One region of the Mesobacillus jeotgali genome, then DNA from elsewhere that is predicted to be linked to it. Evidence: riboswitches for the same ligand, from Rfam matches in the RefSeq annotation. Region 1 holds a riboswitch; the other holds the start of a gene.
The links. Region 1 has a riboswitch for S-adenosylmethionine ahead of mtnW (2,3-diketo-5-methylthiopentyl-1-phosphate enolase). Riboswitches for the same ligand answer to the same signal wherever they lie in the genome.
Positions count from the first base shown of each region.

Region 2: it holds a riboswitch for S-adenosylmethionine, as region 1 does, so the genes downstream of both, FOF60_RS03985 (trans-sulfuration enzyme family protein) here and mtnW (2,3-diketo-5-methylthiopentyl-1-phosphate enolase) in region 1, are expected to answer to the same signal.

Region 1 covers NZ_CP109811.1:1,526,677-1,541,572, forward strand. Annotated here, with positions in the region: gene FOF60_RS07515 (thiamine pyrophosphate-dependent enzyme) at 1-1,363, shown strand, start outside; gene FOF60_RS07520 (PAS domain-containing sensor histidine kinase) at 1,544-3,127, shown strand; gene FOF60_RS07525 (DUF2087 domain-containing protein) at 3,288-3,872, shown strand; gene FOF60_RS07530 (carbon-nitrogen family hydrolase) at 4,217-4,999, opposite strand; gene FOF60_RS07535 (pyridoxal phosphate-dependent aminotransferase) at 5,126-6,307, shown strand; SAM riboswitch class I at 6,383-6,490, shown strand; gene mtnW (2,3-diketo-5-methylthiopentyl-1-phosphate enolase) at 6,586-7,809, shown strand; gene FOF60_RS07545 (2-hydroxy-3-keto-5-methylthiopentenyl-1-phosphate phosphatase) at 7,806-8,468, shown strand; gene FOF60_RS07550 (methylthioribulose 1-phosphate dehydratase) at 8,465-9,100, shown strand; gene FOF60_RS07555 (1,2-dihydroxy-3-keto-5-methylthiopentene dioxygenase) at 9,165-9,698, shown strand; gene FOF60_RS07560 (aspartyl-phosphate phosphatase Spo0E family protein) at 9,856-10,101, shown strand; gene FOF60_RS07565 (electron transfer flavoprotein subunit beta/FixA family protein) at 10,728-11,555, shown strand; gene FOF60_RS07570 (electron transfer flavoprotein subunit alpha/FixB family protein) at 11,582-12,607, shown strand; gene FOF60_RS07575 (FAD-dependent oxidoreductase) at 12,600-13,895, shown strand; gene FOF60_RS07580 (ferredoxin family protein) at 13,895-14,179, shown strand; gene FOF60_RS07585 (hypothetical protein) at 14,455-14,790, opposite strand.
Region 2 covers NZ_CP109811.1:794,388-809,283, forward strand. Annotated here, with positions in the region: gene FOF60_RS03980 (CBS domain-containing protein) at 93-1,346, shown strand; SAM riboswitch class I at 1,472-1,573, shown strand; gene FOF60_RS03985 (trans-sulfuration enzyme family protein) at 1,663-2,805, shown strand; gene FOF60_RS03990 (YflT domain-containing protein) at 3,016-3,582, shown strand; gene FOF60_RS03995 (hypothetical protein) at 3,636-3,785, opposite strand; gene safA (SafA/ExsA family spore coat assembly protein) at 3,906-4,514, shown strand; gene FOF60_RS04005 (lmo0954 family membrane protein) at 4,757-5,101, shown strand; gene FOF60_RS04010 (PspA/IM30 family protein) at 5,132-5,776, shown strand; gene liaF (cell wall-active antibiotics response protein LiaF) at 5,915-6,649, shown strand; gene FOF60_RS04020 (sensor histidine kinase) at 6,646-7,692, shown strand; gene FOF60_RS04025 (response regulator) at 7,685-8,317, shown strand; gene FOF60_RS04030 (hypothetical protein) at 8,336-8,500, shown strand; gene FOF60_RS04035 (hypothetical protein) at 8,720-8,914, opposite strand; gene FOF60_RS24400 (RAxF-45 family protein) at 9,195-9,350, shown strand; gene abc-f (ribosomal protection-like ABC-F family protein) at 9,507-11,396, shown strand; gene FOF60_RS04045 (polysaccharide biosynthesis protein) at 11,853-13,184, shown strand; gene FOF60_RS04050 (DUF1284 domain-containing protein) at 13,298-13,684, shown strand; gene FOF60_RS04055 (TrkA C-terminal domain-containing protein) at 13,699-14,358, opposite strand; gene FOF60_RS04060 (hypothetical protein) at 14,449-14,712, opposite strand.

The sequences.
Region 1 (14,896 bases):
AAATATCATCCGGCCGTTCCCTGCACAAGAAATCAGGGAAGCACTGAAGAATGTCAAATCACTTCTTGTTGGTGAGCGAGCAGACTCCTACGGTGGACATGGGCCTAACCTAACGCACGAAATTAAGTCCGCGCTTCAGGAAGACAGGGAAAATACGACAATCGTCCAGAGCAGGGTGTTTGGACTTGGCGGCAAGGACTTCTATGCAGATGATGCTGAAGCATTTTTCGGTATGGCAATTGACGCTATGGAAAAAGGATACGCAGAAAAGCCGTTCGACTACTACGGACATGTTGCTGGCGATCCTGAAAAAGCATTGAAGCAAGTCATTGAACCGCAGCATGGCGATGTCTATAATTCAGGACTGATCCAGGTAACAAGAGATGAAGAAAAGAATAAATTGAATGTCAAAATTCCGCCTTTAAGAGCCTTGACTACAAAGCCGAAGCGAATTGCGTCAGGTCATGGCGCATGTCCAGGCTGCGGCATCTTCGGCGGACTGGAGCTATTCTTTAAAGGGATTGAAGGAGACCTCGTCATACTATTCCAAACGGGCTGTGCTTATGTAGTCACAACTGCGTATCCTCACACATCCCATAAGCAGACGACAATCCATAACCTGTTCCAGAATGGGGCGGCAACGTTATCAGGTACTCTCGAAGCATTCCTTGAACTGAAGCGACGCGGTGAAATCGAAGTGTCAGCAGATGCGACCTTCGTTATGGTTACCGGAGATGGCGGTATGGACATTGGCATGGGTTCGGCTATCGGTACGGCACTTCGCGGACACAAACTGATCATGCTCGAATACGATAACGAGGGTTATATGAACACCGGGTCCCAGCTTTCCTATTCCACTCCTTTCGGCCATATGACGAGCACATCAAACGTCGGAAAGGCACAAAAGGGTAAAGCGTTCCATCATAAGGATACAGCCCAGATCATGGCATCTACCAATATTCCTTATGTATTCACTGGAACGGAAGCCTTCCCGCAGGACCTAGTGAAAAAGGCCGCAAAGGCTCAGTGGTATGCGCAAAATGTAGGTACTGTTTACGGTAAACTTTTGATAACATGCCCGCTCAACTGGAAATCTGAGGATCGCTTTGGCCAGACAATTGTCGAAGCAGCTGTGAACTCGAACTTCTTCCCGTTATACGAAGTGGAACAAGGTATCACAAATATAACTTATGATCCTGAAGCGAAAAATAAGAAGATCCCATTAGCAGATTGGCTGAAATATATGGGAAAAACCAAGCATTTATTAAAAGAAGAAAATAAAGATATGCTTGTAGAATTTGAAGAAGAAGTCGAAAAAAGATGGCAGCGTCTTAAAGCAAAACATGAGAACGAGTATCTATAAGACTAAGAGAAGCCAGAGCCCTGGCTTCTCTTTTTGGTTTTATAAATACTAAACTATTGGAATAAGCTCCATTTGGAAAAGAAAGCAGGATATCAAGGAAATAATCGCAATTTTAAAGGGATTTTTACCATCTATGTAGAAATTACTAGAAAAATGGGAATCCGACAAGGAGGCTTTCTGGTGAGTAGTGCTAACAAGGCAGATGAGATAAAGGCACTGAAGGAAAAAATAGCCGCTTTAGAACAAGAAAATTCCTCATTAAAAGAGAGGATCAATAGCGATCAGAGAAAAGCATCCGACTCTTTTGTACATATGGCCTCTGCAGAAGGCCAGGCAACAAATTTCGCTGATAAATTCAGTACGGACGAGGGTTTGCTAAAAAGCTTTTTCCTGGATACTTTGGATGGAATTGTGTTCTGGGGTAAATGCGGGCAAATCATTGCAGCTAATGAAGCAACCTGCAAGATTTTCGGGCTCACTCAGGATGAATTGTTAAAGCATAAAATATCGGACTTTATCTATAAAAAGGACGAGAAATATAGAGAGATGAAACAAACGATCAATGAAAAAGGCGCATTGCGTGAGGAAACGTTCTTTCTGCTGCCGAATGGGGAGAAAAGGCTGCTCGAATTCACTGTAAAGCTCAATGCTGGCGATGGTTTTCACATGACCATTGTCCGCGATGCAAGTGAGCGCTATCATATGGAGCAGCAGCTCCGGAAAAGTGAAGAGCGCTTCAGGAGAATTTTTGAAGGATCAATTGAGGGTATGATTCTTTGGGATGAGAATTGTAAGCACTATGAGATCAATCCTTCAGGAAGGGCTAAACTCGAATTGAAGCCGGAAGACCTGAAAGAGGAGAACTTCCGGAAGCTGTTCATGAATCTAGGACTCTCGGAAGAATTGATCGATGAAAAAATTCAGTCATTGCTCCGGAAAGGGAGACTTGACGGCAGGATTACCATTCCGTATGCAAATGGCCGGATGAAGCATTTTGAATACAGTATTAAACGTCATTTGGTCGACAATTTGAATCTCATTGTTTTTAGGAACATCACTGAAAAAATAGAGATGGAAGCCCAGTTGCATAAATCAGATACACTCAATATGCTAGGGGAACTGGCAGCAGGCATTGCACATGAAATCCGCAATCCAATGACCGCTCTAAAAGGGTTCATCCAGCTGCTTGAGAGCAGCTCGGGTGATGCTTATTCGCTATATTTCCAGGTAATCAAGACCGAACTGCAGAGGATTGATTCGATCATCAATGAGTTCCTGGTTTTGGCCAAACCGCAATCAATTAAATTCGAATATACCAATATTTCAAGGATCATGGATGAGACTGCGGCCCTTCTGACCGCACAGGCGGTACTCCATGATGTGCAAATCAAAACCATTTATGACGATGATTTGCCAGAACTCATGTGTGAACCTAATCAATTAAAAAAGGTCTTTATCAATATCATAAAAAACGCAATAGAAGTCATGGCAAAAGGGGGCTTTGTGACTGTTACTGTCAGTCAGGCTCCAGGGAACAGAATACATATTTGCATCAAGGATGAAGGCGAAGGAATCCCTGCGGATCAGATCAAAAAGCTTGGTGAACCTTTTTACACCACAAAGGAAAGAGGAACAGGGCTCGGCCTGATGGTGAGTTTCAAAATTATTGAAGAACACGGGGGTACTATCGAAATAGAGAGCGAAGTGGGGCACGGAACGATCTTTCATATTTATTTGCCAATAACCAAGGAAGCGTCTGATTGAAATAAATCAGGCGTTTTTCTGTGGGGGGAAATGGTGCCATAGAAATAAAACATCCATGAAAAATAAAAAAATTTCCAAATCCCCTTTAAATTTTGCGGAGAATGCCTTATATTAGATATATACCTAATTAGATAAATATTAAATTAAATGGAGTGTTTTTATGCAATTAGACAAAATTGTCGCTTTCCATAAAGCGATGGGAGACCCGACAAGGATCAGGATTGTGGCATTACTTGCAAATGGGCCGCTTCATGGCCAGGCGATTGCAGGAAAACTGGGCCTTACTCCGCCGACAATCACACATCATATCAAGAAATTGCGGGATATAAATGTCATTGTTGAGCGCAGAGATAAAAATACAATTTATTTTCACCTGAATGAATCAGTAATCAAGCAACAGGCAAGGACGCTAGGCAGGTTAATCGAGAAAAAAGAAGGGAAGGTGGAAGAGATGATTGAACAAAATATCGAAAGGCAAAAGGTGCTCGAGAATTTCTTGACGAAAGACGGTAAATTAAAAAATATTCCGGCACAACGGAAGAAGAAGCTGATGGTATTTGAATACATGGTCCGAGGTTTGAAAGCCGGAAAAAAATATCCGGAAAAGGAATTGAACGAATATATTACAAAGTTCCATGAGGATTATGCGACAATCAGAAGAGAATTCATCATCAATCATTACATGTATCGTGAAAATGGGATTTATGAATTGAACCCTGAAGAAATGTGGGCAAAACCTGAGTAATTTCCCTCAAGAACAGTATGAAAACCGCCCTAGGCATAGACCTTGGGCGGTTTTTTACAGTGTTAAGAAATTAAATAATTGTGAATAACTATTGGGTCTTCCTAATCCAGCTTCAGCGCCTAGCATCTCGAGACGCTTGTCTAGTGTCGCCTCCTAGAAACTCCGAAACTTCAACTCCGCCGGCATAAGCAAAAGCGCTTCTTTGTCGGAGTCTCCAGTTCTGCGTTTCTGGGCAGTCGGCTATACTTTTCGATTTCGGTCCTGCCAATGAAGTCAAAGAACGACTTCACCGGTCGGCCCTCCAGCGCTTTTCGGTGCTGACCAAGGCGCTTGCACTTTTTGTTTTAATACAGTTCTGGCCTGCGGTCCGTAAAGATAGGAATCCTGCTCCTTGCTTCCTTAACCTCGTCTAGATCGATTTCCGTCAGGAGGATTTCCTCTCCTTCTCCACCTTCAGCGATCACTTCACCCCATGGGTTAATGACCATTGAATGGCCGGCGAAAGTATTATTAGGGTCTGAACCAGCACGGTTGCATGCTACTATAAAGCATTGGTTTTCGATCGCACGGGCGATGAGCAATGCCCGCCAGTGTTCCAACCGCTGGATTGGCCATTCAGCGACAACAAACATCGCTTCGACATCATGGAGTGCATGAGCACGAACCCATTCCGGGAACCGAATATCATAGCAAATCAGGCCGGCAAACTTGTGGCCATCCAAGGAAAACAACCCTTTTTCCTTGCCGGCAGCCAGATACAAATGCTCATCCATTAGCTTGAATAAGTGAAGCTTGCTGTAGGTTCCTGCCTGCTCTCCATTTTTATCAAAAACAAGCAATGTATTTTCAATGCCTGCTTCTGTTTTATTGGCAACAGACCCGCCTATGAAATGGGAGCTGTATTCCATAGCAGCATCCTTGAAAAACACTTTGGCTGCTTGTGCTCCTTCTTCTGCAGTGGTTTTTAGATTATCCAGATCATACCCAGTAGTCCAGAGCTCCGGAAGGACTATGATATCAGGATTTTGACCGTTTGCCTGTGCAATCAGTTTAGAAGCGTTTTTGTAATTCTGTGCAGGATCCCCAAAGGCAATATCCATTTGCAGGCATGCTATTTTAAATTTCATCATTCATCACCGCCATACTTTCTGAAAATTATATCTTTACAAGTTACTCTTTACGTTATATCATTTGTGACTAGAATTTCAATTAAAATTTTGAAATAATAATATATTTCCTAAGCAGGTGAGAAAATGGAATTTCCACAATCAGATTTACTGAAAAGCCTGCCCAAGCAGTTTTTTGCTTCACTGGTGCAAAAGGTGGGCGCTTATACAGAAAAAGGGGCAGACATAATAAACCTGGGGCAGGGGAATCCTGACCAGCCGACTCCACAGCACATTGTTGAGAGATTAAAGCAAGCTGCGGATAATCCGGTTAATCATAAGTATTCGCCTTTCAGAGGATTGCGCTCCTTAAAAGAAGCTGCAGCAGCATTTTACAAAAGGGAATACGGGGTCGATCTTAACCCGGAAGAGGAAATTGCCATCCTATTTGGAGGTAAGGCCGGCCTGGTAGAAATACCTCAATGCCTGTTGAATCCTGGAGACACGGTTCTCGTTCCTGACCCCGGCTATCCTGACTATTGGTCTGGTGTCGAGCTGGCAAAGGCAAGGATGGTGACGATGCCACTCCGGGAAGAGAATGACTTTTTGCCTGACTATGCTGAATTAAGTGAAGACGAATTGGATAAAGCAAAGCTGATGTTCCTCAACTACCCAAATAATCCGACGGGTGCAGTGGCCGATAAGAAATTTTTTGATCAAACCATCGAGATGGCACGAAAAAATGAAATTTGTGTAGTTCACGATTTTGCCTATGGAGGAATTGGCTTTGACGGGAACCGCCCGCAAAGTTTTTTACAGTCCGAGGGCGCGAGGGAAGTAGGCATTGAGATTTATACTCTGTCAAAAACATATAATATGGCTGGCTGGCGTGTTGGCTTTGCGGCAGGGAATAAAAGTGTAATTGCTGCGATCAACTTGCTGCAGGACCATATGTATGTCAGCTTGTTTGGTGCTGTCCAGGAGGCAGCGGCAGAAGCTTTGATGGGACCGCAGGCATGTGTGGCTGAGCTAAATGATTTATATGAATCTAGGAGAAATGTACTCATTGACGGCCTTAGGAATATTGGCTGGCAGGTGACTGCTCCAAAAGGCTCGTTTTTTGCCTGGCTGAAGGTCCCTGAACCATTCACTTCGGTCGAATTCGCGGATTACTTGCTGGAAAAAGCACATATAGCAGTTGCGCCAGGTGTAGGGTTCGGTGAACATGGAGAAGGGTTTGTGAGGGTTGGCTTGCTGACTTCGGAAGAAAGATTGCGTGAAGCAGTCGGCAGAATTGAAAGCTTGGAAATATTCAAAAAAAATAGTTGACATTGAATTGCGAACCTGACATAATCCTAATTAACAAATTTACTTTAACCAATTAAATAACTTGATTAAATTATTTTCTTATCAAGAGCAGGCGGAGGGACGAGCCCGATGAAGCCCGGCAACCGATCCAGCATTTAGCTGGGCACGGTGCTAATTCTTGCAGCGAAAGCTGAAAGATGAGAAGAGTTTAGTGTATTTTCTAACCTCTTCTTTGTGAAGAGGTTTTTTTATGCCCAAATTACAACTGAATTCAATAAGTACTGAAGGGATTGATCTTCATGAGTGAAATTACAGCGACATATATAGTCCATGACGCCAAACATAACCCCGAAAAGAAAGCAGAGGGAATCGCGCTTGGCTTAACAGTGGGTTCATGGACTGACTTGCCGGAACTGGATCAAAAACAATTAAAAAAGCATAAGGGGAGAGTGGTTTCTGTTGAAGGTTCAAGCCTGGACCACAATTCAGAAACTGTGGCAACAATCAAAATCGCTTATCCAGCCCTGAACTTTTCACCTGACCTGCCAGCCATTCTTACAACAGTTTTTGGAAAACTTTCGCTTGATGGCAAGGTAAAACTTATCGACCTTGAATTTGGAGAAGAATTAAAGAAAGACTTTCCTGGTCCGCGCTTTGGGATTGAAGGAATCAGGAACAAGCTTGGCGTCCACGACCGCCCATTGCTCATGAGTATCTTCAAAGGTGTCATCGGACGTGATATGGATTTTCTGCTAAAACAGCTTAAAGAACAAAGCCTTGGAGGAGTTGACCTGATCAAGGACGACGAAATCCTGTTTGAAAATGAGCTTACACCTTTTGAAAATAGGATCGCTCTTGGTAAAGAGGTCCTCGAAGAAGTCTATGAATCTACTGGGCACCGAACTCTATATGCTGCCAATCTTACAGGAAGAACCTTACAGTTGAAGGACAAAGCAAGAAAAGCGGCTGAACTGGGAGCCGATGCACTGTTGTTCAATGTATTTGCCTATGGCTTGGATGTTTTACAAGAACTAAGGGAAGATGATGAAATTGGCATCCCGATCATGGCTCACCCTGCAGTAAGCGGTGCGTTGACATCGGCTGATGAATATGGTTTTTCACATTCTTTGCTTCTGGGAAAATTACTCCGCTATGCCGGGGCTGACTTCTCACTGTTCCCGTCACCTTATGGAAGTGTAGCGCTCGAAAAGCAGCAGGCGTTATCAATAGCCGAGGCACTGACTGCTGAGGATCAATTCAAAAGGACATTCCCGGTACCATCAGCAGGCATACATCCTGGAATGGTACCGCTGCTTATAAAAGATTTCGGTGTGGACTCAATCATAAATGCTGGTGGAGGCGTCCATGGACATCCTGGTGGAGCACAGGGCGGCGGCAAGGCATTCAGACAGGCAATTGATACCGTTCTTCAAGGAAAAACACTTGAAGAAGGCGCCCTTGAGCATGATGAGTTGAAAACGGCTATTGCTCTTTGGGGGTCGTCAGAGGCGGTGGCGAAGTGAGACAGCCGGTAATTTTTTGTGACTTTGACGGGACAGTAACCGAAAAGGACAATATCATAGCGATCATGAAAGAATTCGGTTCTGACGGCTGGGATGAAATAAAAGAAGCAGTGCTTGACCGCAGTATTTCAATCCGGGAAGGAGTAGGGAAAATGTTTTCCCTGCTGCCGGTCTCCAAGAAGGAAGAAATTATTCAATTTGCTGTACAGAATGCCAGGATCCGCCCGGGTTTTCAGGAGTTTCTTGATTTTGCCCGTGAGGAAGGGATTCCTGTTTACATCGTCAGCGGCGGTATAGACTTTTTTCTCGAACCCATCATTGAACCATTCGGACCGATAACAGGCATTTACTGCAACGGTTCAGATTTTACCGGAGAAACGATAAAAATTGAATGGCCAAACAGCTGTGATGATCAGTGTTCAAATGATTGCGGCTGCTGCAAACCATCAATCATGAGAAGGATAGATCAAAGAGATGCTTATAAAATCGTCATCGGGGACTCCGTAACAGATTTGGAAGCTGCCAAGCAAGCAGACTTTGTACTGGCTAGAGATTACTTGAAGGATAAATGCGAAGAGTGGGCAATTGCACATAGACCATTTGAAACGTTTTATGACTGTATAGAAGCACTTAAAACTGAGACAGGGGTGAGAGGATGAGCATTTTAGAGTGTAAGTGGGAAGAACTGGCGGATGTAAAGGCCGAACTGGCAGAGCGTGATTGGTTTATGGGAACGAGCGGCAACCTGGCGATTAAAGTGAATGACGACCCGGTGCAATTCCTTGTAACAGCAAGCGGGAAAGATAAGCGGAAAAGAACGGACGAAGACTTTTTGCTCGTAGACCAATTCGGCCGGCCAGTTGAAGAAACACATCTTAAGCCGTCTGCTGAAACGCTCCTCCACGTCGAGGTATACAAAAAAACAAACGCCGGCTGCAGCCTGCATGTCCATACCATTGACAATAATGTCATCTCAGAAGTCTATGGAGACAGGGGCGAAGTACAGTTTCAGGGACAGGAATTAATTAAGGCTTTTAATATTTGGGAGGAGGATGCTGTCCTCAAGATTCCCATAATTCCGAATTATGCGCATATACCAACGTTGGCTAAAGCATTCTCAGAGCATGTAAAAGGAGATACAGGCGCGGTCTTAATCCGTAATCATGGAATCACTGTCTGGGGGAGAAACGCTTTTGAAGCAAAGAAGATTCTTGAGGCTACTGAGTTTTTATTCCGCTACCAGTTAAGGCTCCTTGAACATAAACCATTCCAGTTGTTCAAGGTGGTTTAACTCAGGACTTTTTAAACAGATTTCATAAGTAGATTAAACATTAAGATAAAAGGGAGAGATTCACATGGCATTTATCGTAAAGCAAAACACACAGGAAAGAATCGTTGAAGAGCAGCAGGTAGAAGCATTCCTGAACGCACAGGAAGTTATCTATGAAAAGTGGGATATCAATAAGCTGCCATCAAATCTTCAGGAAAAGTTCCTGTTGACTGACGAGGAAAAACAGCAAATACTCGACGTATTCAAAGCTGAGATTGAGGACATTTCAGAACGCAGAGGCTACAAGGCACAGGACGTCATTTCATTGTCGGACAATACACCGAATCTTGACCAGCTGCTTGCTAATTTTAAGCAGGAACACCATCACACAGATGATGAAGTAAGATTCATCGTAAGTGGTCATGGAGTGTTTGTCATCCAGGGCAATGACGGAGAATTTTTTGAAGTGTTCCTGAATCCTGGAGACTTAATCTCAGTCCCTGAAAATACACGCCATTATTTCACTCTTCAGGATGATCGCCAGGTAGTTGCGGTAAGAATTTTCGTGACAACTGAAGGCTGGGTGCCAATTTACGAAGAGGAAAAAGTCAGCCAGTAATCATAACAAACCGCAAACTTTGTCGAAGTAAATTTTTTCTGCCGTGAATATTGTCTTATTTTGCGAATCTATTTACATTCATCCTAGCATTTGCCATAATTCTTCAAGTAATCTATTTATTTTATTAAGCAATTAAAGTAGTAGAGGAGATATAGAAGTGTATCAATCGCAAATCGCTTTGTTGAAGGAAATTGATCGCGTTAGGGAATTGATGGTGGCTTCTGCACTGGAAACGGGATACACTAGTGCTGAAACAGTCCGTCGCAGCCAGGAACTTGACACTCTAATTTATGAGTATCAGGCATTGTGCAGGGAGACGGAGCTGCAGAGGAAAAAAACAAGAATCCTTTTCAGGCAGATGATCCTGCTTACAAAGAAACAATATATTTTATCGCATGCGTGATACCATTCAGACATATGGAAAAATTTAGCCACTGCCAATAAACCGGCGGTGGCTAAAGTGTTTTTATAAGAGCAAAAAAATTTAACAATTTGCTCAAATTTTCACGATAATGTATCTTTGTGTGATTTTTATCATATTTTTATAGGATTATTTTATATATTTTTAACATAGATAGCTTCTTATCATCAATCTGCTAATGCACCTCTCATCTTGTAACTTTCAATAATTTTTTTACAGCTGACTTTAGTATGTTTATGAAAGTTTATCCTCATTTTTCTTAAAACAATATCACCTATGTTATCTACTTTTTTAATTGTTGGTACTATGCATGTAATACGATTCATATATCGTACTACATAGCATTTTATTTATATAAGGCTGTGTGAAAAGCAACTATCTGGATTTGTCATAAATTAATGTCACATAAGCCTGTATTACAGCTGTTTTATAATACTCGTTTTCTGCAGGGGCTAAAGCCATCTGAACAGGAGGGTTTTTCTTGGTATCAAAAATTCCTTCCTTATTAAATTACCCTTCATATTAAAGAAAACGTTTTAAACGAAAACAGCTAAAAGTAACCGCTTACAAATTAATAGTTTTACATTTTGAGGAGGGGAAAAGAGAGTATGCACATTGTCGTTTGTGTCAAGCAAGTGCCCGATACAAAAATTATCAAAATCAATCCTAAGACCAATACTCTGGACAGGCGAAGCGCACCAGCCATTTTGAATCCTTATGATGCTCACGCTGTACAGGAAGCAGTCAAAATCAGGAATAAAACAGGAGGAACTATTTCTGTTCTTTCAATGGGGCCGCCTCAGGCTGTCGCTGTTATTAAAAAAAGTGTAGAAATTGGCGCGGATCGCGGATACCTGATCTCAGACAGAGCATTTGCAGGAGCAGATACCCTTGCTACAAGCTATGCGCTCTCCAAAGCGCTTGAAAAAATTTCGAAGGATAATCCGATAGACTTAGTCATTTGCGGGAAGCATGCGATCGATGGTGACACAGGACAAGTAGGACCAGGAATTGCCCGCCGGCTTGATATACCTCCAATCACGAATGTTATTGAAGTTTCAGAGGTTAATAAGAAAGAGAAATATGTTCACATAAAGCGTAAGCAAATCGATGGCTACGAGGTGCTTGAATCACAGCTGCCTTGCTTACTGACTGTTGAAAAAGAGATTAATGACATAGAATATGCACCGCTTCCAAATATGATCAATGCGGCACGATATGAACCGGTCATCTGGTCTGTGAATGACCTTGAGGATGTTGACAAGACGCAATTGGGTTTAAAAGGATCTCCAACGATTGTTGGCAAGATGTTCAGTCCTCCAAAACTTGAAGGCGGGAAAAGGATTGAAGGAAATCCTGATTCACAAGTAGAGCAGTTAATGGGAATTTTAATGGAAAGAAAAGATTTATTGAAATTAAAAACAGCCAACTCTTGATTCGATTTAAAAGGGGGAATAGCAGAATGGAAGAAAACCAGGGAGTCTGGGTATTCATTGAAGTAAATGATGGAAAAATCGAAGGAGTTTCACTGGAATTACTGGGTGCAGGAAGGAAGCTTGCCGACAAGCTGGAAGTGCCGCTTTCCGGGGTTATGCTTGGGGAAGGTGTCATGCCTTTAGCTAATGAAGTGATATATGCTGGTGCAGACCAAGTATATGTCGTTGACCATCCTGTCCTGAAGGATTATCGAACTGAGTCCTTCATGAAGGGAGTCTGTACACTTGCTGAAAAATATAAGCCAGAAATTTTCCTTTATGGAGCAACACCAAATGGAAAGGACCTGGCGAGTGCGGTTGCAACGGATCTAAGTACTGGTTTGACAGCTGATACGACGATGCTTGATGTCGATATTGAGAAAAGGCTGCTCGAAGCCAGCCGTCCTGCTTTTGGCGGAAATATAATGGCAACCATTCTATGTAAAAAACACAGGCCGCAAATGGCAACGGTACGGCCTAAGGTGATGAAAGCCCTTGAAACAGATGAAGGCAGGAAGGGAGTCATCATTGAAGAAGAGCTAGAACTTCGCGAAGAGGATATGCGCACAAAAGTGCTTAAAATTGTGAAGGATGTAACAAAAAAAGCAAGCCTTGCTGAAGCCCATGTCATCGTGGCTGGCGGAAAAGGACTAGGCGATATCCAGGGATTCCAGCTAATTCATGAGTTAGCGGAAGTTATCGGTGCAAGTGTTGGAGGTACAAGGGATGTGGTTGAGGCAGGATGGCTGAAGCATGAGCAGCAAATAGGCCAGACTGGCGAGACTGTCACTCCGAAAATCTATTTTGCGATCGGTATTTCAGGGGCAATCCAGCATGTCGAGGGGATGAAAAACTCTGAGCTGATCATTGCCATCAACAAGGATCCAAACGCTCCAATTTTCGATGTAGCCACTTATGGCATTGTCGGGGATGCCTTAGAAATTGTACCGAAACTGATCAAGCAGTTCAAGGAGCTCAGCAAAGAGAAGGGCGGGGAAATGAGCTATGTCTGAAAAATTTGATGTAATCGTCGTAGGAGCCGGCCCTGCTGGAACGTCATGTGCATACAACTGTGCCAAAAACGGACTGAAAGTATTATTGATAGAGCGTGGTGAATACCCGGGATCGAAGAACGTCATGGGCGGAGTTCTTTACCGTAAGCAAATGGAGGATATCATTCCGGAGTTCTGGAGAGAAGCCCCTCTCGAAAGGCCGGTTGTTGAGCAGCGATTCTGGATGATGGATAAAGAATCGGTTGTCCAGTTTGGTTATAAAGGTCTCGAATGGGCGGTTGAACCATATAATAACTTTACAGTACTGCGTGCACATTTTGACCAATGGTTCGCACAGAAAGCTGTCGAACAGGGTGCGTTGTTGATAAATGAAACAGTTGTTACTGAATGTATCGTAGAAAATGGCAAGGTTATAGGGGTGCGTACCGACCGCCCTGATGGAGAAGCATTTGCCGATGTTGTCGTGCTTGCAGATGGTGTAAACTCCCTGCTCTCCAAGCAGCTTGGCTTCCACAGGGAATTCCGTCCTGATGAAGTTGCCCTGACGGTTATGGAAGTAATCAATCTGCCGAAGGACAAAATAAATGAACGCTTCAATCTTGAAGGAAATCACGGAACTACGATTGAGATTTTCGGTGATTCAACACAAGGCAATCTTGGTACCGCCTTCCTTTATACTAACAAGGAAAGCTTGAACATCGGTGTAGGAACTACACTTTCAAGCATGATCAAAGCTAAATTGAAGCCATATGAGCTGCTTGATTACCTGAAAAAACATCCAATGGTTCGTCCTTATCTAGAGGGAGGGGAATCGGCAGAGTACCTGGCCCACTTAATCCCTGAAGGGGGATTCAATTCCGTGCCAAGGGTTGCCGGAAACGGTGTGCTTGTAGTAGGAGATGCTGCCCAGCTGGTAAATGCCATTCACCGTGAGGGCTCAAACATGGCGATGGCTTCAGGGCAAATGGCAGCAGAAGCCATCGTAGAAGCCAAAAATGATGGCGACTTCAGCGAGAACAGCCTGAACCGCTATAAGGAAGCATTGTTCGGCAGCTTCATTATTAAAGACCTTGAAAAATATAAGGATGCTGCACATACCTTTGAGACATACCCGCAATATTTCAAGGAATATCTGCCAATGATGAACAAAGCAATGAGCAAGTTCTTCACAGTAGATGGAACACCTAAGAGAGAAAAACAAAAGGAAATCATGCGCAGCGTGACGGCTGAAAAAGGAACCTTTAAAGTAATGCAAGACATCTATCGTGCCTGGAAGGCGGTGAAATAATGTCAACGACAAACATCGAGGAAAAACAATTTCTTTTAAGGTTTAAGTGTGACACGAAATCACATCTGACAGTTTTGGACCATGACGTCTGCATGACGCAGTGCCCTGACAAACTCTGTACCGTATTTTGCCCGGCTGAAGTATACAAGTGGGAAGGGAAAAGGATGCAGGTAGGCTATGAAGGCTGTCATGAATGCGGCAGCTGCCGGATCGGCTGCCCTTACCAGAATATCAAATGGGAATATCCAAAAGGCGGACACGGAATCGTATTCAGGCTAGCCTGATTTGTTTGGTTAACATGAAAAGACCGGCGGACAAATCGTTCGCCGGTCTTTTTGTTGTGTAAGCTTGTCTAATAAATGAGGAGAATGGAAGGATAAATAAATGATACATGGACTGTGAGAAGGAAAAGGAATAAAAAACAAACTGATATAGATAAAGGAATATGTACTCAACAAGCTGGCCATCAACAATTGTTCTATATTCATCATATGTAAGTTAATTCACAAATGGGTTCAAAAAAAGGTGGAGCTTTTAAGTGAGGGATTTGAAAGAGGGGTTAACTGATTTTTTCTTGCTGGCGTAATGCGTGAAGCTGGTCACTGCGGATCTCTTTTTCTATCTTCCGCGCTGCCTCTACAGCATCATCAAACCGGTCATACAGAGTTGATTCATAAACTGGTTTGTCAGCATCATAGATTCCGGATGAGTCTGATTTGTATATAGTTACGTTCCAATGATAGAATTCACGGTCATTGTCTTGATGTCCCTGAAGTCCAATTATTAAGTGGGTATGCAGTACATCAGGCTGGATTTCGAGGAACGCCTTCTTGTCGCTAAGCCCTGCTGGCACAAGTGACTTTTGATAAAAATCCCGGTACGAATTATTCTGCAAGGTGAAATCACTCCTTTTCCATTAAGCTATAACTTTATTATATGTAAGGATTTATAATATTTGAAGGCGAATTGTTAAAATTTTTTGAAATTTTAACAAAGTGTCA
Region 2 (14,896 bases), 730 kb from region 1:
CTGGTATTTTTTCATTATATATCCATGATTAGTGAAAGCGGTAATTGGGGTAATGAGAAGGGGAAGTTATTTGAAATTACGGAGGGGCTATTTTGGCTAACAATACTCAAGCTAAACATAAATCAAATAACCAGTCAGGTTCAAAAAATAAGATGAATCATCAGACTGGTAAAAATAAAAGAAAGTCATATATGAATACCAATCCTAGACCGCAGGAGAAAGAGGAAAACAGATTGAAGCGGGTTGATGAGAGAAATCAAAAGCAGGATGGCAATAAAGGAAGCGAAAATGGGAAGCCATCATATCAATCAAAAAGAGAGAATGGCAACTCTTCTTCCAACCATTCAAAAAATGATAAAAGCAAGTCTGCCAACCAACAGGCAGGCAATGGCAATGGAAACACATCTTCCGATCCATCCAAGAACGGTAAAGAAAATGTTAAACCAGCTTCAAATCAATCTAAGAATGGCAAACCAGCCTCAAATCCATCCCACAACGGTAAAGAAAATGGCAAACCAGCCTCCAATCAATCGATAAACGGCAATGGGAAAAAGGGTGGAAATGAAACTGGTAAGAATTCATCAAATAAAAATCCTGACTCTGGAGCGAAAACTCCAGAAGACCAGGAAGTAAAGCATAAGGAGCAATCCGGCAAGTTCGAGACGGCCTTTAACAGGATTCACAAAGCGTTGAAGGAAATGGTAAAGGGAACGGACAGCGATGCGTTCGTCGAACTGCTGTACTCTGGGTATAAAAATCATTCACTGGTTCGTAAATATAAAAGTGAGCTGCATCAGTTTGCCAAGCTACGCAATGCGATTGTCCATGAACGAGTGAACGCAGATTATTATATTGCCGAGCCGCATATTGAGGTGGTCGAACGGATCGAGGAAATCGCCAGGGAGTTTGAGAAGCCGCAGACGGCATTATCAATCGCGACCAGCCCGGTGTTTTATTATTATGAAGATGCTTATCTTAAAGATGTGCTGAAAGTGATCAATAAGTTTGATTTTACAAGATTCCCTGTCTACGACAAGGATGATAAGTATGTTGCCTTGCTGACTTCAACGGAAATCATCCAGTGGATGGCGAAGCATTTTTCCGACAGTGTGGTCCATTTCGAGGACGTCCGTGTCAAAGAACTATTGACGAAGGGGAAAAATTACTTTGTGACCTTTGTGGATGAGGATGCATCACTGTATCATATTGAAGAATTATTCGAGCGTTACCATACAAGAGGCAAGAAGCTGCAGGCAGTCATCATTACGGAAACGGGAGACCGCCATGGAAAGCCAATTGGCGTGATCACGCCTTGGGACCTGCTTGATAGCGATCCGGAAGATTGAGCTGGAAATTTATAAGCTGTTTTTAAGCTTGAATCCAGTGTTTTCAGTAAGTGAACTGTCATTGACGATAAACCATCGATGCTGATATACTTCAGCTATCTAAACTATTTTTAAACCCGAAATACCTCTTATCCAGAGCGGCGGAGGGACAGGCCCTGTGAAGCCCGGCAACCTTCTTTCATAATGAAAGGTGCTAATTCCTGAAGATTGCAGTCTGAAGATAAGTGAGGCTGATTGAACTGTAACCTCTCCTTATTTGGAGAGGTTTTTTATGATTATTTTTTCCATACTACAAATTCTAAAAGCAGGTGACAAAATGACGAAAAAATTTGAAACGGAAGTAATTCATTCCATACATAACAAGCAAGCGGGAATAAAGAGCAAGGCAACACCGATTTACCAGACATCAGCATTTACCTTTAATGACCTTGATGAGCTTGAGGGCTTTTATCAGGGAGAGGGAAATTATTTATATTCAAGAGTCGGAAACCCTAATACCGATGAACTCGGTCAATCAGTTGCAGTGCTAGAATATGCTGAAGACGGGGTAGCGGCATCATCTGGTTTGGCTGCGATTTTAGCTGGTGTCCTGGCAGTGGTGAAGAATGGCGATCATATTGTTGCGGCTGATGATGTTTATGGCGGCAGTTTTCATATGCTGAAAGCTGAATTGGAACGCTTCGGAATCGAAACGACGTTTGTCTCGTTTGCAGACCTGGAAAATGTAGAGCAGGCCATTAAATCCAATACGAAACTTCTTTACACCGAGTCCATCACGAATCCGCTCCTTCGTGTTGAAAAATTGGAGGAAGTCATTGCGCTGGCTAAGAAAAGAAATCTTACTGTATTAGTTGATAATACGTTCGCTACACCGCTTCATGTCCGTCCGTTTTTGCTGGGAGCCGATCTTGTCGTCCACAGTGCCACGAAATACATCGGCGGTCACAGTGATGTTACCTCTGGTGTTGTCGTTGGCAAGAAGGAATTAATAGCAGAAGCGCGTGCAAGAATCGTGAATCTTGGTGCGAACCTCAGCCCGTTTGAAGCGTGGCTGACTTGCAGAGGGTTAAAGACTCTTGCTTTAAGAATGAAAGCTCAATCCGAGAATGCCAGGCTGCTTGCAGACAGTCTAAAGGAACATCAGAATGTTTCAAAGGTATATTATCCATTTTCAGAAGGTGAAAAAGGTTTTGGTGCCATTGTAAGTATTGAGTTGGCGGAACACGTGGATACAGACAAATTTTTCAAATCGCTTGGTTGGGTAAAAATAGTACCTACACTTGCGGGAGTTGAGACGACAGTCTCCCATCCGCTGAAAACCTCCCATCGTGCACTTCCGCCAGAGGCTCAGGCAGAGCTTGGCATTACGTATCGACTGGTCAGGATTTCGGTTGGGATCGAAAATGCCGATGACATCATCGAGCAATTTGAGGCAGCATTGGAAGCAGCAGGGAAGTAATATGGTATTCGAGTTCCTATAAACTGAATATCTCCACTTATTTCAGCCTCATTGAGCCATCAAGATAAAATAGCCGGAAATTCTCCGCTTACGAAAATCAACCTTGGATGAACAAATAAAGAATGTCCATTTAATCTTTCGACATAAGGTTTACGCCTCCTGTGTGCGGGTATTTTTAAAAGGACTACTCGTCTAAAGGAGGCTTTTATTATGTTTGAACATGAAAAACATCTTGTTGGAGTATATGATAATGAGCAAGACGCAATCCAGGCTGTTGAGGACCTGAAAAGACAGGGATACTCAACCGATGACATTTCTGTTATCAGTAAGAACGAAGATGAAGTTCACGATGTTAACGAAGCAACCGGTACAAAGACTGAGGAAGGTCTTGCTGCAGGTGCGGCAACAGGCGGCGTATTGGGCGGCCTTACTGGATTATTGGCAGGCATCGGCGCACTTGCGATCCCTGGAATAGGTCCAATCGTAGCTGCGGGCCCAATCGCTGCAACACTGACAGGTGCTGCAGTAGGCGCAGGTGCTGGCGGTTTGGCTGGAGCACTGATTGGTATGGGTATTCCGGAAGATGAAGCAGAACGCTACGAAGGCTATGTCAAAGAAGGCAAGATTCTAGTTGTTGTCGAGCGCGACGAAAACAGAGTTGGCCTGAATAATGGTACTACAGCCGTTGATGGAACAAGAACTAACGACCCGGTTGATGCACCGCTTACTTCGGACAACCCTGCAAACACTCGTTTTGATAACACACGCGACTTTTAATAATGAGGCCATATAAACAGGCTGCCAGATCATTCTGGCAGCCTTTTGGCATTCTACGACTTACTCTTTCTCTCCGTATCCAACAAATCAATCCGACTGGCGTCATCGTAATTGAAAGCTGATGTGATGAAGAACATCAACATGCCGCCGATTATACCGAGACAAATGACAAAACCAATGGTCATCACCCAAAGATAGCCCATAATTCGCATTCCTCCCTTGATTAATCTATATGCACCGTTCCTGTGATGTTTTCTTGTGAAAAAATAATAAAGTATAAATTCTTGGATTATTCTCATCCTATCAGGTGAGGAGGATTGAAAATGTTCAAGAAAATAATCTTAGCTCTGCTATTAATGGTAATGGCTATTCCGACTATTTCGTCTGCACAGCAAGTCCATACAGTACAGCCCGGGGACACTCTTTGGAAAATTTCAGTCAGATACCAGGTTGGCCTTTCGGAAATCATCGCTGCCAACCCACAGTTTAATAATCCGAATTTGATTTATCCTGGCCAGAGGGTAAATATCCCTACATTAAGGGCAGCAAAGAGTATCGAAAGCCAGGTGATCCAGCTGACAAACCAGGAACGCGCCAAGAATGGCCTGAAGCCCCTTGCTGCTGACTGGCAGCTCTCAAGGGTCGCCAGATATAAATCAGCAGATATGAGAGACAAAAATTATTTCTCCCATACCAGTCCTACATACGGCAGTCCCTTCACGATGATGAAGAACTTTGGAGTCAATTACCGAAGCGCTGCCGAAAACATTGCAGCCGGCCAGAGAACTCCAAATGAAGTAGTACAATCCTGGATGAACAGCCCAGGTCACCGGAAGAACATCCTTAGCCCAGCGTACACCCATATTGGTGTCGGGCATGCGACCGGAGGCAATTATGGCCACTATTGGACGCAAATGTTCATCGCAAAATAAATATAGACCGAAATAACCCAGTGAATAGCCACTGGGTTATTTTTTATAGATGCTTTTCGTTAACCTTCTCGGAAAACTATACATTATCCTCTCAGAGATTTCCGCGACATAAGGTCTGGTGAATCGCCGGGTCCGGTCCCCGTCTAAGCCTCAGGTCCTACTGCAAAATCAAGCTCAGGCACGTTATTGAATTTTTGCCAGAAAGGTAAGATGTAATCATAAGAGATAAGGAGGAATTGAACATGAAAAAATTTGGTTTACTGGTTGCCGGCTTCATTGCTGCCATGGTGTTGATTTCGAATCTAGGTCCGCTAGTCGGGCTTGGAGTCAGCTTGCTGGTGCTTTACTTCGTCGTCAAGCAATTTTTAAAGACAGATTCTACCGCCGCAAAGATTGGCTGGGGAATCGCCGGCTTCATCATCCTGATGGCGACAGCTTCTAACGTCCCGGCAATCCTGGGAATCGCAGCTGCGTATGTCCTGTACCTTGTATACAAGAACTGGGATAAAAAAGAAGATGTGATTCGCGAAGACAACGATCCTTTCGTCAACTTCGAAAAGCAATGGGCACAATTGAATAACAAATAAAATCATCCATATCAAAAGGAGAGAAAGTAAATGGCAAATCTATTAACAAGAATCAAAAACACAGTAATGGCAGATCTTCACGAGGCGCTTGACCAGAAGGAAAAGAAAAATCCAATCGCGCTGTTGAATCAGTATCTTCGCGAATGTGAAGCAGAAACAGAAAAGGTCAGAAAGCTGCTTGAGCGCCAGGGACAGTTGAAGGAACAGTTTGCCCGCGAACATCAGCAAGCACTTGAAATGGCCGAAAAACGAAAGTATCAATCCGAGGTGGCAATGAGAGCAGGTGAAACGGATCTCCAGGAGTTTGCCGGCAGGGAGCAGGCACAATATGAGGAGCGCGGAGCAAGGCTGAAGGAAGCGATGGAAAATGCGGTCAAACAGCAGCTCGAGCTTGAGCGGAAGTATGAAGAGATGAACCATAAGTTAAAAGACATGCACATCCGCAGACTTGAACTGATGGGCCGGGAAAATGTTACTCGCGCCCACCATAGAATGGATCAGGTGCTCGATAACGGGGCTTACTCCGATAAAGCCTATTCAAAATTCGCAGACATGGAAAACTATCTTGACCAGCTTGAGGAGAAAGTGAATAACAGCTATAATCGCAATACAATTGACAGCAGGATTGCCCAGCTCGAAAAAGAGTTCAAAAATAAAGAAACACATACTATTTAATAGGCAAAACATGGTATTCTATAGAGGCGCAGGCAGCTGCGCCTTTTGGGGTATCAACCTCGAACAGACTTCATAATAAAAATCCTCTATCATGTATTCCATTTAAAATATAAATCTAGAGGAAGGGAGGAAAACAGCATGTTGAACAACATGAAGAATGATTATGTCAGCTGGATTGTGATTACTGGACTTATACTGCTTTTACTAGAAGTTTCATTTTTTAACGAAGGACTGATTTTCTCCCTTCTTGCAAGCGGAGCGATGATCTATTTCGGGCGCTCCTTGATGCCGAAGAAATCTGGGAAACTGCTTTTCTGGGCAGGCTTGTTCTTTTTCCTGAGCAGTGTTTTCAGCATGATGACATTCCGGTTTTTTCTATTAGCGGTACTGATCTATCTTGCCTATCAATTTGCTCAGTCGAAAAAGAAGCCGGAAGTGATCACGCCAGTTTTAAAGGAGCCTGAAAAAGAAAACAGGAAGGAAATGCTGATCGAAAAACCTCCTCTTCTTAAAAATCGTTTGTTTGGCCATCAGGAAACGCCTTCCCATGTGTATGAGTGGAATGATGTCAATATCCAGACGGGGATTGGCGACAGTGTCATCGACCTGAGCCTGACGGTGCTGCCAAAGGGAGAAACTGTGGTTTTTATCCGAAACGTTATTGGCAATGTAAAAGTGTATGTGCCATATGATTTGGAAGTCACTCTCAGGCATTCGTCAGTCATTGGCTCTGCTGAAGTATTCGAGCATGAGGAGGACAGGGTGCTGAACCAGAGCCTGTATGTGCAGACTCCAGGCTATGACGACGCTGAGCAGAAAGTGAAGATTTTCACCTCGATGCTTGTTGGTAATATCGAGGTGAAACGCATATGACGACTGCGATGCGCCAAATTTTATGGGGATTGACTCTAGGAATTATTTTATTCATAGCCGTGACTTTGTCTTTTGTGCTTGTTTTCCCGGTAGCAAAGCTATCTGATTTGTGGAACCGTGAGCTGATGGATATTCCTTTCATCATTTTTACCTTCAGTATTAGTGTTGTATTGGGTGTCGCTTTTGGTATGGCGTCAGGGACCTACTGGCGAAAACAGTTTGGGACGGTAGAAAACTGGCTTTTTCAGCTGGAGGAAGGACAGGAGCCTGAAATTGAATTGAATCAGGCATACGCTGAAATTTCGTCCATTTCAAAAAGGGTTAGCAAGCTTCATAAGCAAATCTCGGAAAAAGCGATGCTGTCACAGCGGCTGGCGACTGAAAAAGCAGAGGAACAAGAGTCACGGATCCAGGAGATCATTTCACAGGAACGCAACAGGCTGGCGCGTGAACTGCATGACTCTGTCAGCCAGCAACTTTTTGCGGCTTCGATGCTGATGTCTGCGATCAACGAAACAAAGGGCCCTTCCGAAGACCGGGAAGCGAAGCAGCTGAAGATGGTCGAGGAAATGATCCATCAATCGCAGCTTGAAATGAGGGCGCTCCTTCTTCACCTGCGCCCCGTTGCCTTGAAGGGCAAATGCCTGCAAGAAGGAATCGAAGAATTATTGATCGAATTAAGACAGAAAGTCACCATGGATATCAAGTGGAAGGTCGAGCCATTTCCGTTGGATAAGGGTGTCGAAGACCATTTATTCAGGATCCTCCAGGAGTCTGTTTCGAATACACTTCGCCATGCTAAGGCGGAAGAGCTCGAAGTATTATTGATCAAGCGCGACGATAAAGTGATCATGCGTGTTGTCGATGATGGTGTTGGTTTTAGAGTGGAAGAAACAAAAGCAGGATCATATGGCCTCCAGAATATGCATGAACGTGCCGGGGAAATCGGCGGGACATTGAAGATTGTCAGTGTCGAGAACAAAGGGACCAGACTTGAGGTTAAGGTTCCAATTTTAATGGTGGCGGGTGAGAAGAATGATTAAAGTTGTGTTTGTAGATGACCATGAAATGGTGCGGATTGGGGTTTCGTCTTATTTATCGGCCCAGCCGGATATTGAGGTAATCGGCGAGGCGGATAACGGGAAGAAGGGTGTCGAGATGGCGCTCGAACTGCGTCCGGATATCATACTGATGGATCTGGTCATGAAGGAAATGGACGGAATCGAAGCGACAAAGCGAATCATCGAACACTGGCCTGAAGCAAGGATCATTATCGTAACAAGTTTCCTTGATGATGAAAAAGTATATCCCGCGCTTGAAGCCGGGGCGACGAGTTATATGCTGAAAACCTCGAAAGCCAGTGAAATTGCTAATGCGGTGAGAGTTACATACTCAGGTCAGCCAGTGCTCGAGCCAGAAGTGACGGGAAAGATGATGATGAAAATGCGCCAGAAGAACAACGTCGAACTTCACGAAGAGCTGACAGAGCGCGAAATGGAAGTCCTAAAGCTGATTGCCGAGGGAAAGACAAACCAGGAAATTGCCGATGAACTGTTTATCGCTTTGAAAACGGTGAAGACACATGTCAGCAATATCTTAAGCAAGCTGCAGGTCCAGGACAGAACCCAGGCAGTCATTTATGCATTCAGGCATTCTATCGTAAAATAACACAGGGAGGTGCTCTGGATGGAGCCATTAGTTGGTTTGTTCGGGCTTTTTGGGGTATTGTTGTCAATTGGCTTGCCAATCGTTCTCATTGTGCTTTTTGTCATGCTGGTCACCAGCACAAAAAGACAGGAAGCATTGTTGACCGATATCCTCGAGGAGTTGAGAAGGAAGGATTCATTTTGATTCATGATTCATAAATAAATGCTTCAATTAGAGCCTGATGCTGATCTTTAGCATCCTGTTGATTGTAGTGGAAGGCGCGAAGACTCCTGCGGGAGCATGGGTCAGGGGAGACCCCGCAGGAGTGAAACGACGAGGAGGCTCCCCAAGCCACCCGCGGAAAGCGAAGCGCCTGGAACGAAAATCAACAGCCCAAATAAAAAAGAGGCCAATGGCCCCCATCTAATTCGCTTTTTTGTCGATTACATCTAATTTCATAAGCATTTCGCTTAACGCTATGGATATGACTTCCCGTTCTTCAAACTCATTTGGATAACGGGAAGCGCTATTTATATAGTCATGCTTTTCAGCTAACTTTTCTTTTATCTTTTTACACATCCAGAGCTGGTAATCAGAAAGTTCCAGTTGTCTAAGCATTTGTCACCCACTCCTTCATTAGTTATCACTTACCCGTGAGCCAAGCTTGCTTAAACGCTTTATCCACAACAATATTATTTTGGGAAAAATTGAGAAAGCCCAGTTTGATAGCTTAGAAGACGAATTAGTCAAACGTTTGATTAATACTCTTTTCTTGAGCTTTGTAGCTTTCTCAAACACAAGAAATCTTACATATCAGGAACATTTCAGGAAAAACTTGCTAAAATAATATGAGGATTGTAAAATAAAACTGACTATTATTGAACGGAGGTGAGGAGAGATGATCAAGACTGTTTTTGTACGCGGATTTTGGAATGAATTCCTTTATTTTTGTCGTGCAAAATTTGCTGTTGCAGCTGCCAACGGGACACGTATGCCCTTTTTTAACAGCTCAATATCAAATAAAAACGGTAGGATCATCTCTTTTCCCGCTTAGGAATATGTTTCGGTAAATGTGGAGGGCAGGCTAGTCCCTCTTTGCATTCACGGAATCTAAAAGCCAGGAGCAGAGCCATCTGCCCCTGGCTTTTTTGTGTTTTAAAAAAGGGCGGCAGTAGCTGAAAAGGGGGATCGTTAATAGGAGGACAAAATAATGATAGCATGCAGTATTAACCATATAAGCAAAATGTTCGGAGGCAATCTGATTTTTGAAGATTTGTCATTTGAAATAAATGAAAAAGACAGGGTTGGCCTGGTTGGACCCAACGGTTGCGGCAAGACAACCTTGATGAAGCTGATTGCGGGCATGGAAGAAGCGGACCAAGGAAAGATACATTGGAAAAAAGGCTTGAAAATCGGTTACCTTGCCCAGATTTCTGTTTATGAGGATGGAATGACCGCCAGGGGCGTCCTGGCTACAGCCTTCGACGAGTTGCTAGCTGTTCAAAAGGAAATGAAGCAGCTTGAAACCGAGATGGCAGAAGCTGGCGAAAATTCGCTTAAGCTTGAAAGGCTGCTTGCGAAATACGGAGTTATCCAGGAGAAGTTTACTCTCGGCGGCGGTTATGAAATGGAAGCAAATATTGACCGAATTGCCAACGGCTTGAAGATTGAGGGCATGCTTGATTCGAATTTTAACAGCCTTAGCGGCGGCGAGAAAACGAAGGTCGGTCTGGGATTGAGTTTGTTGAGGAATCCAGATTTGCTTCTGCTAGATGAGCCGACAAACCATCTTGATATTATGGCTGCAGAATGGCTGGCTGAGTTTTTGAAAGAATACGATGGTACCGTTGTGATCATCTCGCATGACCGTTATTTCCTTGATGAAACAGCGACAAAAATCCTCGACCTTGAAGATGGCGAGATTGACCTCTATCATGCTAATTACTCGGGTTTCATCAAGGAAAAAGAAGCGAAATTGCTGCGGGAATTTCAGGCATTTGAAGAGCAGCAGCGAAAAATCAAGAAAATGAAAGAGGCAATCAAGCGACTGCGTGACTGGGCTAATAGATCGAACCCTCCAAGTTCGGCACTCCATAAAAGAGCGACGAACATGGAGAGAGCGCTGGCCAGGATGGAGAAGCTGGACCGGCCGATTTTAAACAGGAAGAAAATGAATTTCGAGCTTGATACAGGTGCGCGGAGCGGGAAGGACGTGCTTGTTTTTAAAGATGTGCATAAATCATTTGGAGATCGAGACCTTTTTTCTAAGGTTAGTCTTCAGCTTCACTATCAGGACCGTGCTGCGATTGTCGGTGAAAATGGATCAGGTAAAACAACGCTGCTGAAGTTCGTCCAGGGTGATCTTGCACCTGACCATGGAGAAGTCCGAAACGGAAGCAATGTCAAAATCGGTTACCTATCACAGCATATGGAGCTCTCCAGCCAGGACGGCACTGTGCTAGATGCGTTCCGCAAAGAGGTAGTCATGAATGAGGGTGAGGCCCGGAATGTGCTCGCCGGTTTCCTGTTCTATGGTCCGGATGTCTTTAAGAAAGTATCCCAGCTGAGCGGCGGCGAACGAATGAGGCTTCGTCTCGCGCAGTTGATGCACCAGGATCTCAACTTCCTGATTCTAGATGAGCCGACCAATCATCTGGATATCGATTCACGAGAAGTACTGGAAGAAGCACTGGCAGGGTTCGAGGGTACGCTCCTGGCCGTTTCCCATGACCGCTATTTCCTGAATAAGCTATTTGATAAGGTTTACTGGCTGGAGGGCGGAGAGCTGACAGAAATCGAAGGCAATTATGACCGGGCGAGAGTGAAAATGGCGGAGAAGAGGAAGCTGTGGGAGGCAGTGGCTCCAGCTCAATCTGTAAAACCTGCAATTTGGCAAGAACAAGTAAAAAAACCTGTAGCTGATACAAACGAGGAAGCGCTGTTCGAAGAGATTGAGATTCATGAACAATCCATCGCCGCGCTTAATCAGCAAATGTCCGCAATGACCGATCTCGCGCTGCTACAGGAGCTCCATGCGGAAAAAGAAGCTCTAGAGTCTAAGCGGAACCACCTGTATTCCAAGCTTGAGGAAATATCATAAATTCAAGTTGAAGAACTGCTTTCGGGTAGTTCTTCCTTTATTTTACTGGAAAAAACAAGCTGGATTTTCCAATTCGCTATAAAAACGAAGAATTCGCTATAAAAACGAAAAATTCGCTATAAAAACGAAAAAATCGCTATAAAAACGAAAAAATCGCTATAAAAAGAAAATTCCTCTACACAACAATTATAAATTCAATGTAAAACTGAAAATCTCGCTATACTACGATTAGAATAACGCTATAAAATGAAAAAATCACTATAAAGAGAAAATCCCTCTTCCACAACAACTAGAATATCACTATAAATTAAGAAAATCCCGCTTTAAAAAGTAATTCCACTTCCCAAACGACGATGAACAGACTCACGCAGACACCTCAAAATTTACCCTTACATATTGTCCGGACTTGTCTCATATGTTTATAGGAGTAAATGAGACGGGATTGGGAGAGAAGCTATGAATACTTTTTTAAAAGGGATGTCTATCCTCGTTGTTGCTACTTTTCTTGGAGAAGTGGTGGAATTCCTCGTCAATATGATCCTCGCAAGGGAGCTTGGGGAAAGCGGGATGGGGCATTACATGACGATATTGCCGACGATTTTCCTGATCATGATGCTCGCGAGCTTTGAGCTGCCGGTGTCAATTTCAAAGATGATCGCGGAGAGGGATGAGTCTTACCATCGGAGTATGATCAAGCATGCCATCAGGCTGGCGGTGGTATTCACTGCGGTTCTGCTGATTGCGGCTGCGATTGTGCTTCCGATCATTCCTGTGTTCAAGGATTATCACCCTCTGCTTAAGTGGGTCGTCCTGTCACTGATACCTGTTATGACAATCTCCGCTATCGCCAGGGGGTTTTTCATGGGCAAACAGGATATGGGAAAAATCGCAATTTCCCATTTTATCAGAAGAGCTGTTCAGCTACTGCTGCTTTCAGCAGTTTTTCAGTTTTTTGAGTTTGGGAGCGAAACAGCTCTCCTTGTTGCCTTCTGCACACTTGCGGGAAGCGAACTCGTTGTCTTTCTTTATCTATTACACTACTTTATTATGTCTTACCAAAAGATTAAGAGTGTTCCGGGTAAGCATGTAAGCGGGCGAGAGGTAAGGAAGAGTCTTGTGGAGGTTTCCGTACCGACGACCGGCTTGAGAATTTTTCATTCGCTGACACATGCTGTTCAGCCGTTTTTGATAAAATTTGCAATCGTAGGTGCTGGTTTATCATCCGAAATGGCAACGGAACAATTCGGGATGATGGCGGGAATCGCCATGACGATTGGATTTTTCCCGGCGTTTATAGCCCATTCGTTCTTGATCATTCTGATTCCGACTGTATCGAAGGCCTACGCGGAAAAAGAGTTCTTCAAGCTGCAAAAACTGCTTCAGCAAGTCATGCTGCTGACATTGCTTTATGGATTGCCGGCTGTAACGGCTTTTTACTTTCTGGCAGAGCCTCTGACCAATACTTTCTTTCATTCTAAGCAGGCAGCAGTCTTTTTGCAGCTGCTGGCGCCATACTTCCTGTTCCACTACTTCACCATCCCGATGCAGGCTTATCTGATCGGACTTGGATTGGTGAAGGATGCCTTTATTCACTCTGTTTATGCTACGATTGTTACCTTTTCCCTTATTTACCTCTTGGGCTCGAGGCCGGAATGGAGGATGGAAGGAGTCATCGTCGGCATGAATGCTGGGAGTATGGTCATCTTGCTGCTGCACTACTTGACCATTTGCAAAAAAATCGGGATTACCTGGCTGGCGAAGAGCACAATTAAAGATTCAAGATTTTAAAAGGAAAATAAAGATTTCCGCAGAATTAGTTAAACAGCTTAATTTTCAGGAGTGATGAAGTGGAAAAAGTATTGAGAGGGCATCATCTCCTCTGTGTGCATGGTTTCCGGGGGATGGGCTACAGCCCCGAATTTGTGAAAAAGATGGAGAGTATCGTAAAAGATATACGCGACCCTGAGCAGGATTTTTACATAAAAGTGGTTGCTGCGTTTGATGATGCATGCATGTCCTGTCCGCATAGGGGGCTTGAGATATGTGAGGCAAGTGAGGGCTCAAATGAACATGTGCTGTCGATGGATGGGAATGTTATTCGTCACCTGGGACTGGTGCCGGGAGAGCGTTATCTGAAATCTGAGCTTGTCCACTGGACTGCGGAAAAGGTTGAGCCAGATGACCTGGATGTGCTTTGCAAGAACTGTTCATGGCTGCAATATGGAGTATGCAAGGAAGGAATTGCCGAGCTCCGTGAAAACAATAAATGCCTGACTCGCGGTGGTTAATCCAAACCATCGGGTCAGGCATTTTTAAATATTTCTTCTATTTTGGGGTTGTTGCCGTATAGAACAAGTTTGTCGCCAGGCTCAAGTTTAGTATCATATGCTTTATTGCGGATATTGATTGCGCCTCTCTTGATGAATAGAAGCATGACATCAACCTCTTTGTCCACTATTTCATCAAATGTCTTATCCGCATATTGTGAGTCTTCTTTTATAGCAATTTCCCGGACCTCATCATCATCGTCCATCAAAAGAACATCACTGATTGGCAAATCTGCTAACTCGTAATTCTCCTTCAATTCACTTTTCATCTTTTTACCCATCATTTTTTGTACGAATGGTGCTCTGAGCACAAATAAGAGTAATAAAAGTCCGCCAGCGATATAGGCAATTTCCATCGTGTAAAAATTATCCGTCAAAAGGTTGCTGATTGCGGAAATGATGACTGCCAGCGAGAATGCCCCGAATAAAATCAGGAAAGCTCCTAATCTTCTTCTGACAGGATGATCAATGATCAATTCGGATTCACCGGTTGTGAATCCGGTGCCCGTTAGCATCGAAATGACCTGGAACCGGGCGATTTTCCGGTCAAGGCCGGTCGCCACAAATATGGATGTGTTAATCTCAATCACGGTAAAAACAATGAACAGATAGATGAAAATGAATAGAATGCCCATAACCTCCATCCCCCTCGCAATATCTAGTATTGATCGACGAGGTGTGAATTAAACAAAAATAGACCGGGGAAAGCTTTCCCCGGACATTTTTTATCGTTGTTCTTGCAAGTTCTCGTTGTAATAGTTTACCCCGTACATTGCGCCTTCACTGACCATCTTGTTGTCTTCAACGTCCATTGGATCAGGGTTCCCTGCTTTTTGTACTGGAACCACATTTGTCTTAGATGGCATGATCTTTTCTTTTACCTGTGTGGCCATCTCGGTGAGTTTTGCTTTATTTTCAGGCTTCATCGCCATCCACAAGGCTGCGGCTCCAGCACCTAACATAACTGCGTTCTTTGTTTTGGTTTGCATAGTTTTTCCCTCCTATTTTAATTGCGCCTTTACTATTGTCTATATTTTTATTTACCCGCTCCACGAAAATCAGAAACATTATTAATATGGAAGCACTGCCAATCGTTTCAAAACTTCTTTTTAAGGGAAGAGTATTACTTGATTATTAAAAGAAAGGTCTGAGACCATTGCGCCATACATTTAA